2 regions of the Cobetia sp. UCD-24C genome follow, and region 1 is predicted to be linked to the other one. Evidence: predicted binding sites of a transcription regulator. Region 1 holds the regulator's gene; the other holds the start of a gene.
What was found. Region 1 encodes PhoB, which activates phosphate uptake and scavenging genes when phosphate is short. Its sites were predicted from a motif close to TGTCATANNNNTGTCANA; they were not measured.

Region 1 (7,338 bases):
GTGCTGCGTGAAGATGCCTCGGTGGATCTGGAATATCAGAGCGCGATGCGCTCGCTGATGACCTTCATGATGGAAGACGCGCGCCAGATCACGCCGGTGCTCAACGTGATGTGGATTCTGCGTGCGCTGGAGCGTATCGGTGACCACGCCGACAACCTGGCCGAGTACGTCATCTTCCTGGTCAAGGGAGTGGACGTGCGTCACACCGATACCCATGACCTGAAGCCGCAGGACCTGGACAAGAAGTGAGCTGACGCGCTTCCCTGCCCCTGTGTCGCCTCTTTCGCCCCGCTCCTGCTTACCGGCAGGCCGCGGGGCGATTGCGTCGTGGGAGCGCGAGCGATGTCAGGCGGCCGACAGCTGCGCCGCACAGGCGGGAGTGCTAGGGTGTGGCTCCGGTCAGCCCGCTGGCTGGCCGGTTCTTTTGAGATGACGAGGACGTCGCATGATTGATGCCGTATCGGCGCTGGTCCGCGGGACCCGCATGGTCTATACCCCCGGGCTGCGCCGCTTCGTATTCGTACCGCTGGCGATCAACCTGGTGCTCTACAGCATCACGCTGTGGGTATTGTTCAACCAGTTCGGTGGCTGGATCGATTACTGGATGCTCAAGGTACCGGCCTGGCTGGACTGGCTCAGCTGGTTGATCTGGCCGGTGCTGGTGGTGAGTCTGTTGCTGGTGGTGTTCTTCACCTTCAGCCTGGTGACCAACCTGATCGCCGCGCCCTTCTACGGCATTCTGGCCGAGAAGGTCGAGCATCGTCTGGATGGCACCCTGATTGACGATGACCGTGGCCTGATCAAGATCGGCGTCGACTCGCTGGGGCGTGAAATGGCCAAGCTGGGCTACTTCATCCCGCGCATGATCGCGCTGTTCATCATCGGCTTCATCCCGGGCCTGAACCTGCTCTCGCCGCTGTTGTGGGGACTGTTCTCGGCCTGGAGCATGTCGATCCAGTACCTCGACTACCCGATGGACAACCATCAGGTCAGCTTCGGTGACATGAAGCAGCGCCTCAAGGCGCGCTGGTGGCCCTCACTGACCTTCGGCGCCGCGGTGTTCGTCATGACGCTGGTGCCGCTGGCCAATCTGCTGTTCATCCCGGGCGCCGTCGCCGGGGCGGTACTGATGTGGCAGAGCCACTACCGTCAGTTGCCGGCGCCGCGTCGTTGAGACAGCCTGTCGCAGAGCTGGCTTGTCGCTGAACTGACTCGTCGCTAAGTTGGCTCGTCGCTGAAATAGCCGCAGCGTCGTCTGATTGACCAAACGAAACGCCCCGCAGTCGCCTCCTTTCGAGGTGGCTGCGGGGCGTTCTGCGTTGGGCTGGCGTCCGGGTCAGATCATCACGGAATCAGCACATCACTGGGCTAGCGCACTGCTGGCCTGGGGAGTGCTTGCCTGACAGGCGCGCTCGTCGGGGAAGTGACAGCGGAAGCGCGCACCCTCGCCGGGATGGCTGTCGATCTCCAGATGGCCCTGATGGCGAATCAGCACATGCTTGACGATGGCAAGCCCGAGGCCGGTGCCTCCCGTGGCGGTGCTGCGGCCCTTGTCGATGCGGTAGAAGCGCTCGGTCAGGCGCGGCAGGTGCACCGGGTCGATGCCATCCCCGTCATCTTCCACCTCGACCAGCAGACCCTGGTCATCCGCCTTCCAGCGCAGGGTGATGTGACAGTCTTCGGGGGTGTAGCGCACCGCATTGAAGACCAGATTCGAGATCGCGCTGCGCAGCTCCTGCTCCTCACCGCGCAGTGACAGGCTGGCATCGGCCTCGATGGAGAAGGTGTGGCGCCCCTGGGACAGGCCTTCGGCGTCGTCGCGGATATGGCCGAGCAGGGCGCTCATGTCGATGCAGCGACCGTTATCGGACAGTTCGTCGGTTTCCAGGCGTGACAGGGTCAGCAGGTCCTCGACCAGATGCTGCATGCGGTCGGTCTGGCTCTGCATCTGGCCCAGTCCACGCTGCCAGCGCGGTGGCAGGTCATCGGCGTAATCGGAGTAGGTCTCTAGATAGCCGGCCAGTACCGTCAGCGGCGTGCGCAGCTCATGGGAGACATTGGCCACGAAGTCGCGGCGCATCTCTTCCAGACGATAGAGGCGGGTGACGTCACGCAGCATGACCAGACGCTCGTTGTCACCGAACAGGGTGATGGAGATCTGCAGCGTCAGGTTGTCAGACAGCGGCGACTGGAGCGTCAGCGGCTCGCGGTAGGCCAGCCGATTGAAGTAGTCGATGAAGACGGGGTCACGCAGATAGTTGGTGATGTGCTGGCCGCGGTCGTGGCTGGCCTTGAGGCCGACCAGCTGCTCGGCAGCGCTGTTCCACCATTCCATGTCACCGTGGTTGTCTAGCATCACCAGGCCGTCGCGCATGGCCTCGGAGGATTCCTGGATACGGTTGAGGATGCTGCGCAGTCGCTCCTGAGCCTGACGCTGGCCCTTCTGGTAGCGGTAGAGACGATCGAGCAGGTCTCCCCAGACGCCATCGCCGGGCGGCGGCTCTTCATGGGGATTGGTGATCAGCCAGGTGTAGAGGCTCTTCAAGTGCTTGAGATGGACGAACAGATACAGCGAAAGGCCCAGCGCCAGGCCCCAGCCCAGATGGCCCAGCAGGCCACCGATCAGGCCGAAGCCACCGGCAAGGTAGCCGAGGCGCCATAGCTCGTTGGTCCAATAGCGCATGAATCCCTCAGGCCTGAGCGCTGAAGCGGTAACCGGTGCCGCGGACGGTCTGGATCAGATGCTGATGGCCTGTGCCCAGCGCCTTGCGCAGGCGACGGATGTGCACGTCCACGGTGCGCTCCTCGACATAGACATTACCGCCCCATACCTGATCGAGCAGCTGGCTGCGCGTGTAGGCACGCTCCTGATGCGTCATGAAGAACTGCAGCAGGCGATATTCGGTCGGGCCGACATCCAGCGAGTTGCCGTGGGCGGTGACGCGGTGGCTGGCCGGGTCGAGCATCAGGCCTTCGACTTCCACCGCCTCCTCGACCCCCTTGGGAGTAGTGCGACGCAGCACGGCCTTGAGACGGGCGACCAGCTCGCGCGGCGAGAAGGGCTTGGTGATGTAGTCGTCGGCGCCGGCTTCCAGGCCTTGAATCTTGTTGTCTTCCTCGCCCTTGGCGGTCAACAGGATGATCGGCAGCTCCGAGGTGGTCTCGTCACGCTTGAGACGCCGCGCGAGCTCCAGGCCACTGGTGCCCGGCATCATCCAGTCCAGCAACAGCAGATCGGGCTTTTCATCGACGACAATGGCGTGGGCGTCCTGGGCATTGTCTGCCTCCAGCACGCGGTAATCCGCCATTTCGAGGGCAACGGCGATCATCTCGCGAATCGAGGATTCATCGTCGACAATCAGTACGGTCTTGGAGCTCATCGCTAGATCCCATGCAGCAGTCGGCGCACGCGCCAGAATGACAAGTCGATGACGATTACAACCCGCTTATATGACAACGAGATGACAACTGCCAGCATGGCAGCTTGCACGCAAGCCTGCCAGCCGCCTTGGAGGCGCGGCAGGCAGGCATGAACCGTGGGCTGGGGAGCAATAGAGGGCAGGGGTCGCTTTAAATTAAATAATACTAATGTTTATGCAGGCGTCAGCTCATCGGCCAGGTCGCCAGGGCGATTCCGGCGAAGATCAGCAGACCCGTCCAATGATTGTTGAGGAAGGCCTGGAAGCAGGGCGCACGCTCACGCTCACGGATCAGACGTTGCTGCCAGACGAAGGTGCCGGCGGCGGCAGCCAGCCCCAGCCAGTAGAAGATGCCCAGCGCCAGCTGCAGGCCGATGCTGATCAACACTACCAGCATGCCCAGCTGCAACAGACCGATCATCAGCTTGTCGGCACGTCCGAACAGCACGGCGGTGGACTTGATGCCCACCTTGAGGTCGTCGTTGCGATCGACCATCGCGTAGGCGGTGTCGTAGGCCACCGTCCACATCAGGTTGGCCGCGAACAGCCACCAGCCGTATGTCGGCACCTCCTCCAGCGTCGCGGCGAAGGCCATCGGAATCGCCCAGCCGAAGGCGGCGCCCAGCACCACCTGGGGCAGATGATGGAAGCGCTTCATGAACGGATAGCTGGCCGCCAGCAGCACGGCGACGATCGACAGCAGCACCGTGGTCAGGTTGGTGAAGCACACCAGCACGAAGGCGGCCGCGACCAGCCCCCCGAACAGCGTCAGCGCCTCGCGCTCCGAAATGCGACCCGAGGTCAGCGGCCGGTCTCGCGTGCGCTCGACATGCTTGTCCCAATGGCGGTCGGCGTAGTCGTTGATCACGCAGCCGGCGGCGCGCATCAGATAGACCCCGGCGATGAAGATCAGCAGGGTCGTGCGCTCGGGAATGCCATCTGCCGCCAGCCACAGTGCCCACAGGGTCGGCCACATCAGCAGCCAGGTGCCGATGGGGCGGTCCAGCCGTGTCAGGGCGAGGTAGTCGGCCAGTCTGGAAGGACGCGAAGCGGCGGAAGTGGATGACGCGGTCATCGGGGCTCCTGGGCGGGTGGTAGTGGGCAAGGGAAGAGAGGGAAACGAGGCCAGTCGGCCACAAGGCTCAGGCCAGCTGCAGTGCGTGCTGGAAGGCCGGCGTGAAGCCCTCCTGCACCAGCACCTTGAAGCGGCCATGCGAGAACATCGAACGGCGCATCCACAGGCTGGTGGTGCGGGCCAGCGGCCTGGGGCTCGAAAGCACCAGCGGGGCGCGGCTGACATCGATGGCGCTGCGGGTCAGATCGGGCTGGCGAAACAGCCAATGGCCCAGCGAGCGCTCGCCCAGCGTCGAGAGGCGATGACCGTGGGCCAGGTCCAGCGCCGCCAGCGAGCGTGCGATCACCCATGGCGTATCGCCATGACAGAGCGCCACTTCGCGTCGCCAGACATGCCGGCGTGGGCCGATGCCCAGCAGGCGTGCCTCATCCAGCCGCGCGGGGCCGGTGTCCTGCAGCAGCAGGCGCACGCGCAGGCCCCGGAAGGGCTGGCCATCGCGTTCATCCTGCTGCTGCATGGCGCTGGCAAGACGCTGGGTCAGCGAGTCCGTCGAGGAGAGCCACGCCCACCAGCCGGCCGGCATGACACCTTGCAGCGTGGCAGCCGGCTGCCAATGACGGCGCACCGCCGCCGAAGCAACGGGTGCGGTGCGCGAGGGCGAAGGCCAGCGAGGCGCAGGCTTGCATAGGGTCTCGGCTGACGGATGAGGCGCCTCACAGGTGGAGGACTGTGGCGTGAGCGCTGCGCGATGAGGCTCGCCTGCTGGGCATCGGACCACGGTGAATTCCCTGTCAGGATGACGAAATGGCGAGTCTAGCATGGCCGGGCGGCAAGGCCTCCCGCTCAGGCATGCCTGCACTGCTGGCGGGCTGGTATGCTGGGCGCATTCATCGGCGTTCATGACGGACGCTGCTGGCGCTCTTTCATCAGCGCTTCCCTCGGATCGATCTCAGGAGATGGTGCCATGCGCGACCCTCGCACCCTTGTCATCATTGGTACCGGCATGGCGGGCATTGGTCTGGCGCGCGCGCTGCGTGCCCGTGACAAGGACAGCCGGCTGATCCTCATCAGCCAGGACAGCGGCCACGATTACGCCAAGCCGATGCTGTCCACCGCCTTCGCCAAGAAGATGTCGGCCACCGACCTGTCGCGTCAGGCGCCGGTGGCGCTGGTGGACGAGCTGAATGCCGAGCTGCGTACCCATCAACGCGTCACTGCCATCGACGGTGATGCCCGCCAGCTATGGCTGGGCGAGGAGTGTCTGGCCTATGACGAGCTGGTGCTGGCACTCGGTGCCGCGCCGCGTCGTCCCTTCCCCGTCGCCGCGGAAGTGGCCTCACGCGTGCAGAGCATCAATGACCTCGACGACTATGCGGCCTTTTGCGCGACGCTGACGAAGGCCCGCGAGCGCGGGGAAGACGGACACGTGGTGATTGTCGGTGCCGGACTGGTCGGCTGTGAATACGCCAATGATCTGACGGCCGCCGGCCACCGCGTCACCTTGGTCGCGCCGGAAGAAACTCCGCTGGATGGGCTGCTGCCGCAAGCGCTGGGGCAGCGTCTGGGCGCGGCGCTGGATGGACTCGGTGTGACGCGTCGCCAGGGCGAGATGGTCGAGACCATCGCCGCCAGCTCGGGCGAGGAGGCCGAACGTCAGGCCGCGCCGGTCGAGGTGCGCCTGCAGAGCGGTCGTCGCCTGACGGGCTCCGTGGTTCTGCTGGCCACCGGGCTGGCGCCACGCATTCGTCTGGCGCAGGCCGCGGGCCTGAGCGCCGGTGGCGACGGCATCCGTGTCGACCGCCACCTGGCCACTTCCCAGCCGCATATCTGGGCGCTGGGCGATTGCGCCAGTGTCGAGGGCGTCAATGCCATGTATGTCCAGCCGCTGCAGATGGCCGCGCGCACCCTGGCGGCCAACCTGTGTGGCGAGCCGAGCGTGCTCGACTGGAAGGCGTGGCCGGTGCTGGTCAAGACACCGGTCTTGCCGGTGGTGGCCTATCCGCCGCGTTCGGCCGTGGCGCGCTGGGAAATCACCGGTGAAGGCGATGACCTCGAAGCGCGTGCACTGGATATGAACGAACGCTTGATTGGATATGCGTTGACAGGCGCCGCCGTTCGCAGGAAAGTCGAGCTAGCGCGGCAGGCGCCGCCGTTGCTAGGCTAGGCGATGCCATGATCGATGGTCGTAAATCCCTTGCTGCCAGCGCGGTCAGGCACGATAGTGAATGCTCCGTCAGACATGCTGCTCAGCGGGCGGAGTCTGACAGATTGCTGCCATCGACAGGTTTGATACGGCAAAGCTTGCCGGGAGCGGATTGCGTCGCCGCCATACGCCACCGCTAGCAAGTGCAAGAACAACAATGGAAACGGCGGCTTGGCCGCCCGTGCAGAATGCCAAACCAGGAGGGCTTTTCATGCGCAAGCCAGAACTCGCTGCGGCCATCGCCGAGCGTGCGGATCTATCCAAGGACAAGGCCAGTCAGGTACTGAACGTGATTCTCGACGAGATCACTCATACCGTGGCCAAAGGCAATGACGTCTCACTGATCGGTTTCGGGTCATTCACCGTGCGCCAGCGTGCGGCGCGTACCGGCAAGAACCCTCAGACAGGCAAGCCGCTGACCATCCCGGCCAGCAAGACCGTTGCCTTCAAACCCGGCAAGTCGTTGAAGGATGCAGTGACCAAGTAACCTCGGCTCGTGCTTCAGCGCAGACCCGGGGTGGCTGTCGCCATGGCTTTCAATCGTCGTCATCAAAAGCCCTGTCGGCTGTCATGCTGATGCCATCGGTTCCGCCCTGCGGGGCCGGTGGCATTTTCATATGGCCTGCGTGACCGACGCTTCG
Region 2 (7,338 bases), on a different contig from region 1:
GTCGCGGACAGCTTGCCGTCGCCGAACTTCTTGACGAACCCGGCGCAGCGGCTGGCGATGTTGACCACCTTGCCGACCAGGTCGGAATTCACGCGGGCAGTGAAGTCGTCGAGGTTGAGGTCGAGGTCATCGACGCCGGAGGTCAGCTTGGCGGCGAAGTAATAGCGCAGGTATTCCGGGTTGAGGAACTGCGCGTAGGTGTCGGCCTTGATGAAGGTGCCGCGCGACTTGGACATCTTGGCGCCATTGACGGTCACGAAACCGTGGCAGTTGACGCCGGTCGGGGTGCGCATGCCGGCACCTTCCAGCATCGCCGGCCAGAACAGGGCGTGGAAGTAGACGATGTCCTTGCCGATGAAGTGATAGACCTCGGCGTCGGAGTCGGCCTTCCAGTAGCTGTCGAAGTCGATGCCCTGCTTCTCGCACAGGTTCTGGAAGCTGGCGAGGTAGCCGATCGGCGCGTCCAGCCACACGTAGAAGTACTTGCCCGGCGCGTCGGGAATCTCGAAGCCGAAGTAGGGCGCATCGCGGGAGATGTCCCACTCGGCCAGACCCGCCTCGAACCATTCCTGCAGCTTGTTGGAAATCTGGCTCTGCACGCGGCCGCTCTTGGTCCACTCCTGCAGGAACTCGGCGAAGTTCGGCAGCTTGAAGAAGTAGTGGGTGGACGTGCGCATTTCCGGCGTGGCGCCGGAAATGGCCGAGACCGGATCGATCAGCTCGGCCGGCGTGTAGGCCGCGCCGCAGGCTTCACAGTTGTCGCCGTACTGGTCTTCGGTCTTGCACTTCGGGCAGGTGCCCTTGATGAAGCGGTCGGCGAGGAACAGGCCCTTGACCGGATCGAACATCTGCTCGATATCGCGCGTGGCGATATGGCCGGCATCGCGCAGCGCCAGATAGATGCGCTCGCTGTGGGCGCGGTTCTCCGGTGAGTGGGTGGAGTGATAGTTGTCAAAGCCGACGCCGAACTTGGCGAAGTCGGCCTGGTGCTCGTCACTCACACGCTGGATCAGCTGCTCGGCGGTGACACCTTCCTGCTCGGCACGCAGCATGATAGCGGTGCCGTGGGCGTCATCGGCGCACACGTAATGGCATTCGTGGCCACGGCTTTTCTGGAAGCGTACCCAGATGTCGGTCTGGATGTACTCAAGCAGGTGACCCAGGTGGATCGACCCATTGGCATAGGGCAGGGCACTGGTAACCAGAATCTTGCGCGCTGACATGAGGCCTCGTCTTGACGGTAAAGGGCGCCTGCTGCGCAGTGCGCAGCCACTCGCCGGGATGACTCGTGATAAGGGGCGAACGCATCGCCCCGTCGGGATGGGCGCTACTATATCGCGAAGGTGCGGGCGGCGCGAAGGGCGCGTCGCGTCACCGGCAACGCTGGCGTGCGCAACTGCGAGGTTGCAACCCGTGCCGCTGCCCTCATGAAGGATTCAAGGACACTACATTTTCCGTTCCTGGAGGTCAGCATGCCAGCACAGCTATCCGTCGCCGGTCAGATCAATCGTCTCATCCGCCAGGTGATGATGCCCGGCAGCAACGCCCGTCCCAACGAGGAGCCCGGCCCGGAACTCGCCATGGCCGTGCTGATGTTCGAGGTGGTACGCGCCGATGACCATCTTGATGTGCGCGAACGTGAAGCCCTGGCGCGCCAGCTGGCCGAGCGCTTCTCGCTGGGGGATGAGGAACTTGCCAGCCTGCTGACCCAGGCCGAGCAGGATGCCGAGCAGGCCACGGACCACTATCGCTTCGTCAAGCAACTCAACGAGCACATGAGCCTTGAGGAGCGCAGCGAGCTGATCGGCATGCTCTGGGAGCTGGCCTACGCCGATGGCGAGCTGGACCCGCAGGAAGAGCATCGCATCCGCCGTCTTGCCGGCCTGCTGCATGTCAGCCACAGCGAGTTCATCCGCACCAAGCTGGCGGCACAGCCGGACACCTGATCCGTCAGGCGTCTCGGTATGGACGTCCCTGCCTGGGCGCCCCTCTCCAGACACCGCTATTCAGGCATCCCTAAACACGACGCCCCCGTTGCCAATGGCAGCGGGGGCGTCGTGTTTGGGGCTTCTGGTCGCAGTGTCGTCTGTCATTAATCTGACATCTTTATGTCATCCTTTCGTCATGAATTGTCCTGTAGCCGGGCCATTGATATGGACGGCTCTGCTTGCGTCGTCAATAGTGAAGCGCATGCTCCAGTTGGCACCTTGGGTGCCGCCATGTGAGCAGATCGCGATTCATTTCTGACCAACAAGCGCTCCGTTCGAACACAGACGTACAGACTTGCACGAGTATCGTATGTGCCCGGGTAACACGGATGCCAACAACGATAAGGGAACACGGAAGATGACCATGATGATGTCTCATCAGAACCGGCAAGGACGATGGTGTCGAAAAGGGTGGGCCGTCGTTGCGCTGACGGGAAGCATGAGCTGGATGCCGCTGGCCAATGCGGCAGAGATCAAGAATGTCATTCTGATGATTGGCGATGGCATGGGGCCCCAGCAGGTTGGCATGCTGGAGACATACGCCAATCGTGCGCCGGATTCGATATATCAGGGGCGTTCGACGGCACTCTACCAGCTGGCGAAGGAAGGCGTGGTGGGCGCTTCATTGACTCACCCTGAAGATGCCGTGGTAGTGGATTCGGCCTGTTCAGCGACTCAGCTCTCGACGGGTATCTTCACCGGGGGCGAGGTGATCGGCATAGATTCAGAGGGTAATCGGGTTGAAACCGTCCTCGAGCTTGCCAAACGAGTCGGCAAGGCCACCGGATTGGTGTCCGATACGCGCCTGACCCACGCGACTCCGGCGGCCTTCGCCGCCCACCAGCCGCATCGTTCACTGGAAAATGCCATTGCCGAAGACATGCTCATGACCGGGCCGGATGTCATGCTGTCGGGAGGGTTGCGTCACTTCGTGCCACAGTCCGTCAGTGAGCCGGGGGAAAGCGCGGGCAGTGTCGAGACGCTGATGCAAGGTGCCTGGTCGCCAACCTCCAAGCGCAAGGATGAACGAAATCTGCTCCAGGAAGCTGCAGATCAAGGCTATGGGCTAGCCTTTACGCGTGATCAGATGGCCGCACTCAATGGCACCAAGGTATTGGGGCTATTCGCCAACTCGGGTATGGCGGATGGTATCAGCTATCGAGATAGCCATGATGACCCACAGCGTCAGCAGCCGACCCTGCATGAGATGACCCAGAAAGCACTGTCAATGCTGGAACAGGATGATGATGGTTTCTTTTTGATGGTCGAGGGTGGCCAGATCGACTGGGCCGCGCATTCCAATGATGCGGGCACCATGCTCAATGAACTGATCAAGTTCGATGAGGCCGTGCAAGGTGTCTATGACTGGGCGCGAGAGCGAGACGATACAATCATCCTGGTAACGGCCGACCATGAGACGGGGGCATTCGGCTTCAGTTATTCCAGCGCCAATTTACCGGCAGCGCAGAAGAAATCAGGCCCTGCATTCGCAGATCAGGATTACGCACCCAATTTCAATTTTGGTGACTTCTCGATTCTGGACAGTCTCTATGAGCAGAAGCAGACCTATTACGAGCTGCTCAGTGATTTCGAGGCACTACCGCAAGATGAGCGCACACCGGCGCGCTTGATGGCGGCTGTCAATGGCAATAGTGACTTCCAGATTACCGAAGCCCAGGCAGCTGAAGTACTGGCCAACAAGCCCAACCCCTATCATGTGGATGGACATAGTTACCTCGGGGTCAGCGAGGTGCCGGCAGTTCACGACTTCGACGCCTTCTTCCCCTATAACGATCGCGGCAACCTGCTGGCGCGGGCATTGGCGACACAGCAAAACACCGTCTGGGGGACTGGTACGCACACCCATACGCCAGTCAACGTCTTTGCATGGGGGCCAGCCAACGACATCTTGCCGGTCTCGTCCATCCTGCACCATTCCGAGATAGGGCAGTATCTGAAGACAGTGGTAGCGAAGTAGTCGGACTCGGCCCATTACTGAAGATTGAGTGATGATATGACCCAGAAGGCCCCTGATGAGTGAATCATCAGGGGCCTTCTGGTTTGTCTGTTTCCTGTACGGTCTTTCCGTCACGGTCTTGTACGCGACATGGCGCTGACGTGCGGCATGTCAGGCAACTTGCTGGTGATGGTTCTACCCGTCATGCCCTGGTGAAAGGGTGAGTCAGTTGCGATAGAACAGGTGCTGACCGATGCGCGCGGTGCGCACGAAGCGCTTGGCCCAGTAGGGCGTGGCGTAGCGGGCGTGGAAGTAGAGGGCGCCGTCGGTGACGTCTTCCAGCTGATGGTTGAGTGCCTGACGGGCCACGTCGCGTGCCTCGGCGTAGGCGGCGGGTTCGCGAATGCGGTCGGAGCGACCGTCACACCACCAGGAGAACTGGCAGCTGCCGCTTTCGCCACCCTGCTTGACCACGCCGCACAGGCTATCGGGGAAGCGCGGGTCGGCTGCGCGGTTGATCACCACATTGACGATGCCCTGCATGCCGCTTCTGCCTTCGCCCTTGGCTTCCCAGTAGGCGGCACGCGCCAGGCAGGTCAGCGGGTCATCCACCGGACGCTGGCCGTTGGGGTCGATCGCCTTGGCGCCGGCCTTGCTGAGCAGCAGGTTCTCGGGCACATCACTTTCGCCTTGCACCAGCAGGCTTTCCAGCCGTTCGGCCTTGACGGCTGCCTTGGCCGCGGTGGTCGGTGCGGCAGGCGCGTCCGAGGCGTGCGGCGCGGAGCAGCCCGCGGCCAGCGTCAGGCCGAAGATCAGTACCAGATGGCGAAGCGTGCGTGCACTGCTGATGGCGTAGCGCCGAGTGTGAGTCAGTGGGCGGCGCGATGTGAGGGGTAAACGCATGCAAGATACCTGTGAACGTGGCCTGGGAAGCGCAGCAAGGCGGGATGGCGCGCAGGGTCAATCCGGGTCGACCGCACACCTTCGGTTGGCGAGTCACTGACGGAGACTGAAGCGTTGGCCACCGGCTTCCTCGGTAGCGACAGTCGACGCGCAAGCGCATCAGTTTGCCTGACCCTGACCTTGTATGGCCCAGAGTGAGCTTCAACGCAACTCTGACGCTTTGCCGCGCAAAGGGTTCCGCAAGTGTCACCACGCGGTTGCGTAGCGATGGCGATGGCGCGGGCAGCGCATCGCGCCTGTCAGTGCATGATCAGGCGTGCCAGAGGCAGCCAGATCGCTTGCGCCAGAGGGACGGATGACCAGGCGTAGTGGACCAGATGAGCTGGCGGAGAGCGTCGAAGGACCTGGTAAGGCGCATCAAATGATCTGCTCAAGCGCGCCGCGCCGATTTCTGGCCACGCAGCCTAGCATCTTCAGCGCGTCTCGTCCGTGCCATCCTCGGCGCATGCCGTTATCATGGCGGGCTAGCCTTGATGACCCTGTCAGGCTGTCCCACTTCTTTTTATCTGCGCTTCTGCGTGCTGCTGCTCTGCCTGTTGCCTGCGTCGCTGCCTCGAGAGTCCCCATGACCGAACCCGTCCGTCTTTCCAAGTTTCTGGCCCATCAGCAGGGCATCTCGCGCCGTGAGGCCGAGCATCTCATCGCCAAGGGGGTGGTACGTGTCGCGGGCGAGATCGTGGAAGCGCCTTTCTTCAAGGTCACCGATGAAGAAGTCACCGTCGATGAAGGCGCCAGCATGGAACCCATCGAGCCGCTGACCCTGGTCTGGTATCAGCCGCCGGGCACGCCGCTGCCGGACCCGCTGACCCTGCGTGACGGCGCGCCGCGCAGTGCGCTCGACAACAGCGGTGCCGACTGGCTCAAGGTGCATTTCCTGTCCCAGCAGCCGCTGGCCGAGCTCGGCGAAGATGAATCCGGTCTCGCGGTGTGGTCACAGAACCGTGGCGTGATCCGCAAGCTGGGTGATGACCTCGACCAGCTGGAGCAGGAATACGTCGTCGAGGTGGAAGGGACACTGGATGACGAAGGCCTCAAGCGTATCGGCTTCGCGCTGTGCGCCGACATCCGTGGGCGCAAGCCCAAGGTCAGCATCAGCTGGCAGAGCGACACCCGCCTGCGCATCGCCATGAAGCGGGTGCCGGTGGGCGGTATCCGCGGCGCGGTCGAGGAGCAGGGCCTCAAGGTGATCGAGGTGCGTCGTCTGCGTCTGGGCGCGATTCTGCTCGGTCGCATGGCGCCGGGCGAGTGGCGCTTCCTGCCGGTCGACGTGCGCTTCTGAGACGTGCGCTTCTGATTTGCTCCCAGGGCCATGGCTTCCTGAGGCATGGCTTCCATGGACATGCTTCATCGGCTTGGCCCGTATCGCGGTGGCAGGCATACTGTGCCCATCGTGTTCCACGGCTTTTTTCGCTGACAGTTCAGACGCCTGCGCGCCACATTCATCGCGCCGCGCAGGCCGTCACAGGAGTTTCAAGGTATGGAAGGTATCAAGCACATTGTCGCGGTCGCTTCCGGCAAGGGTGGCGTCGGCAAGTCCACCGTCACCGCCAATCTGGCGCTGGCATTGGCGGCGGAAGGTCTCAAGGTCGGCCTGCTGGACGCCGACATCTATGGTCCGAGTCAGGCGCAGATGTTCGGCGTGCCGACCGGCCAGCGTCCGGAAATGGCCGGTGAGCAGGTCTTCAGCCCCATCGAAGCGCATGGCATCAAGACCATGTCGATGGCCTATCTGGTCGACGTGAAGGACCCGATGGTCTGGCGTGGCCCGATGGTCGCGGGTGCCTTCCAGCAGCTGCTCAACCAGACTGCCTGGGGAGAGCTGGACGTGCTGTTGATCGACATGCCGCCGGGCACCGGTGACATCCAGCTGACCCTGTCACAGAAGGTGCCGGTCTCCGGGGCTGTCATCGTCACCACGCCGCAGGACATCGCGCTGCTGGATGCCCAGAAGGGCATCGAGATGTTCCGCAAGGTCAAGGTGCCGGTGCTGGGCGTGGTCGAGAACATGAGCACGCATACCTGCAGCCAGTGTGGCCACAGTGAAGCGGTCTTCGGTGCCGGTGGCGGTGAGCGCATCGCCGAGGAATACCAGACTCGTCTGCTGGGTCAGCTGCCGCTGACCCTGAGCATTCGCGAGAATGCCGATGGTGGTCGTCCCAGCGTGATCGCGGAGCCGCAAGGGGAGGTGGCCAAGTGTTTCCTCTCCATCGCGCGTCAGGTCATCGAGACCCTGGACACTGCCGAGGCGGACGAAGGCCCGAGCATCAGCTTCAGCTGAGCCTGAGCCGACACGCCGCCGTCGCCTCGTCGCGAGGTTTCCAGCGGCGCAGCGGGCCGGTATTATGCTGGCCCGCGTTTCATGGCGCTCACGCGTCTCTCCCCCATCAGTCAGTCAGGTACGCTCGATGAGCATCAAATCCGACAAGTGGA

Region 2: a site for PhoB is predicted at 2,088-2,105, ahead of AOG28_RS09595 (alkaline phosphatase). Genes of this name have one in related genera too.

Annotation. Positions count from the first base shown of each region.
Region 1 covers NZ_LJTD01000006.1:80,589-87,926, reverse strand. The annotation lists gene phoU (phosphate signaling complex protein PhoU) at 1-249, shown strand, start outside; gene cysZ (sulfate transporter CysZ) at 446-1,174, shown strand; gene phoR (phosphate regulon sensor histidine kinase PhoR) at 1,361-2,683, opposite strand; gene phoB (phosphate regulon transcriptional regulator PhoB) at 2,691-3,380, opposite strand; gene ubiA (4-hydroxybenzoate octaprenyltransferase) at 3,604-4,494, opposite strand; gene AOG28_RS10130 (chorismate--pyruvate lyase family protein) at 4,562-5,119, opposite strand; gene AOG28_RS10125 (NAD(P)/FAD-dependent oxidoreductase) at 5,459-6,658, shown strand; gene AOG28_RS10120 (HU family DNA-binding protein) at 6,909-7,184, shown strand.
Region 2 covers NZ_LJTD01000005.1:203,149-210,486, reverse strand. The annotation lists gene metG (methionine--tRNA ligase) at 1-1,223, opposite strand, end outside; gene AOG28_RS09600 (tellurite resistance TerB family protein) at 1,473-1,946, shown strand; gene AOG28_RS09595 (alkaline phosphatase) at 2,347-3,966, shown strand; gene AOG28_RS09590 (cell wall hydrolase) at 4,171-4,848, opposite strand; gene AOG28_RS09585 (RNA pseudouridine synthase) at 5,474-6,187, shown strand; gene apbC (iron-sulfur cluster carrier protein ApbC) at 6,386-7,186, shown strand; gene dcd (dCTP deaminase) at 7,314-7,338, shown strand, end outside.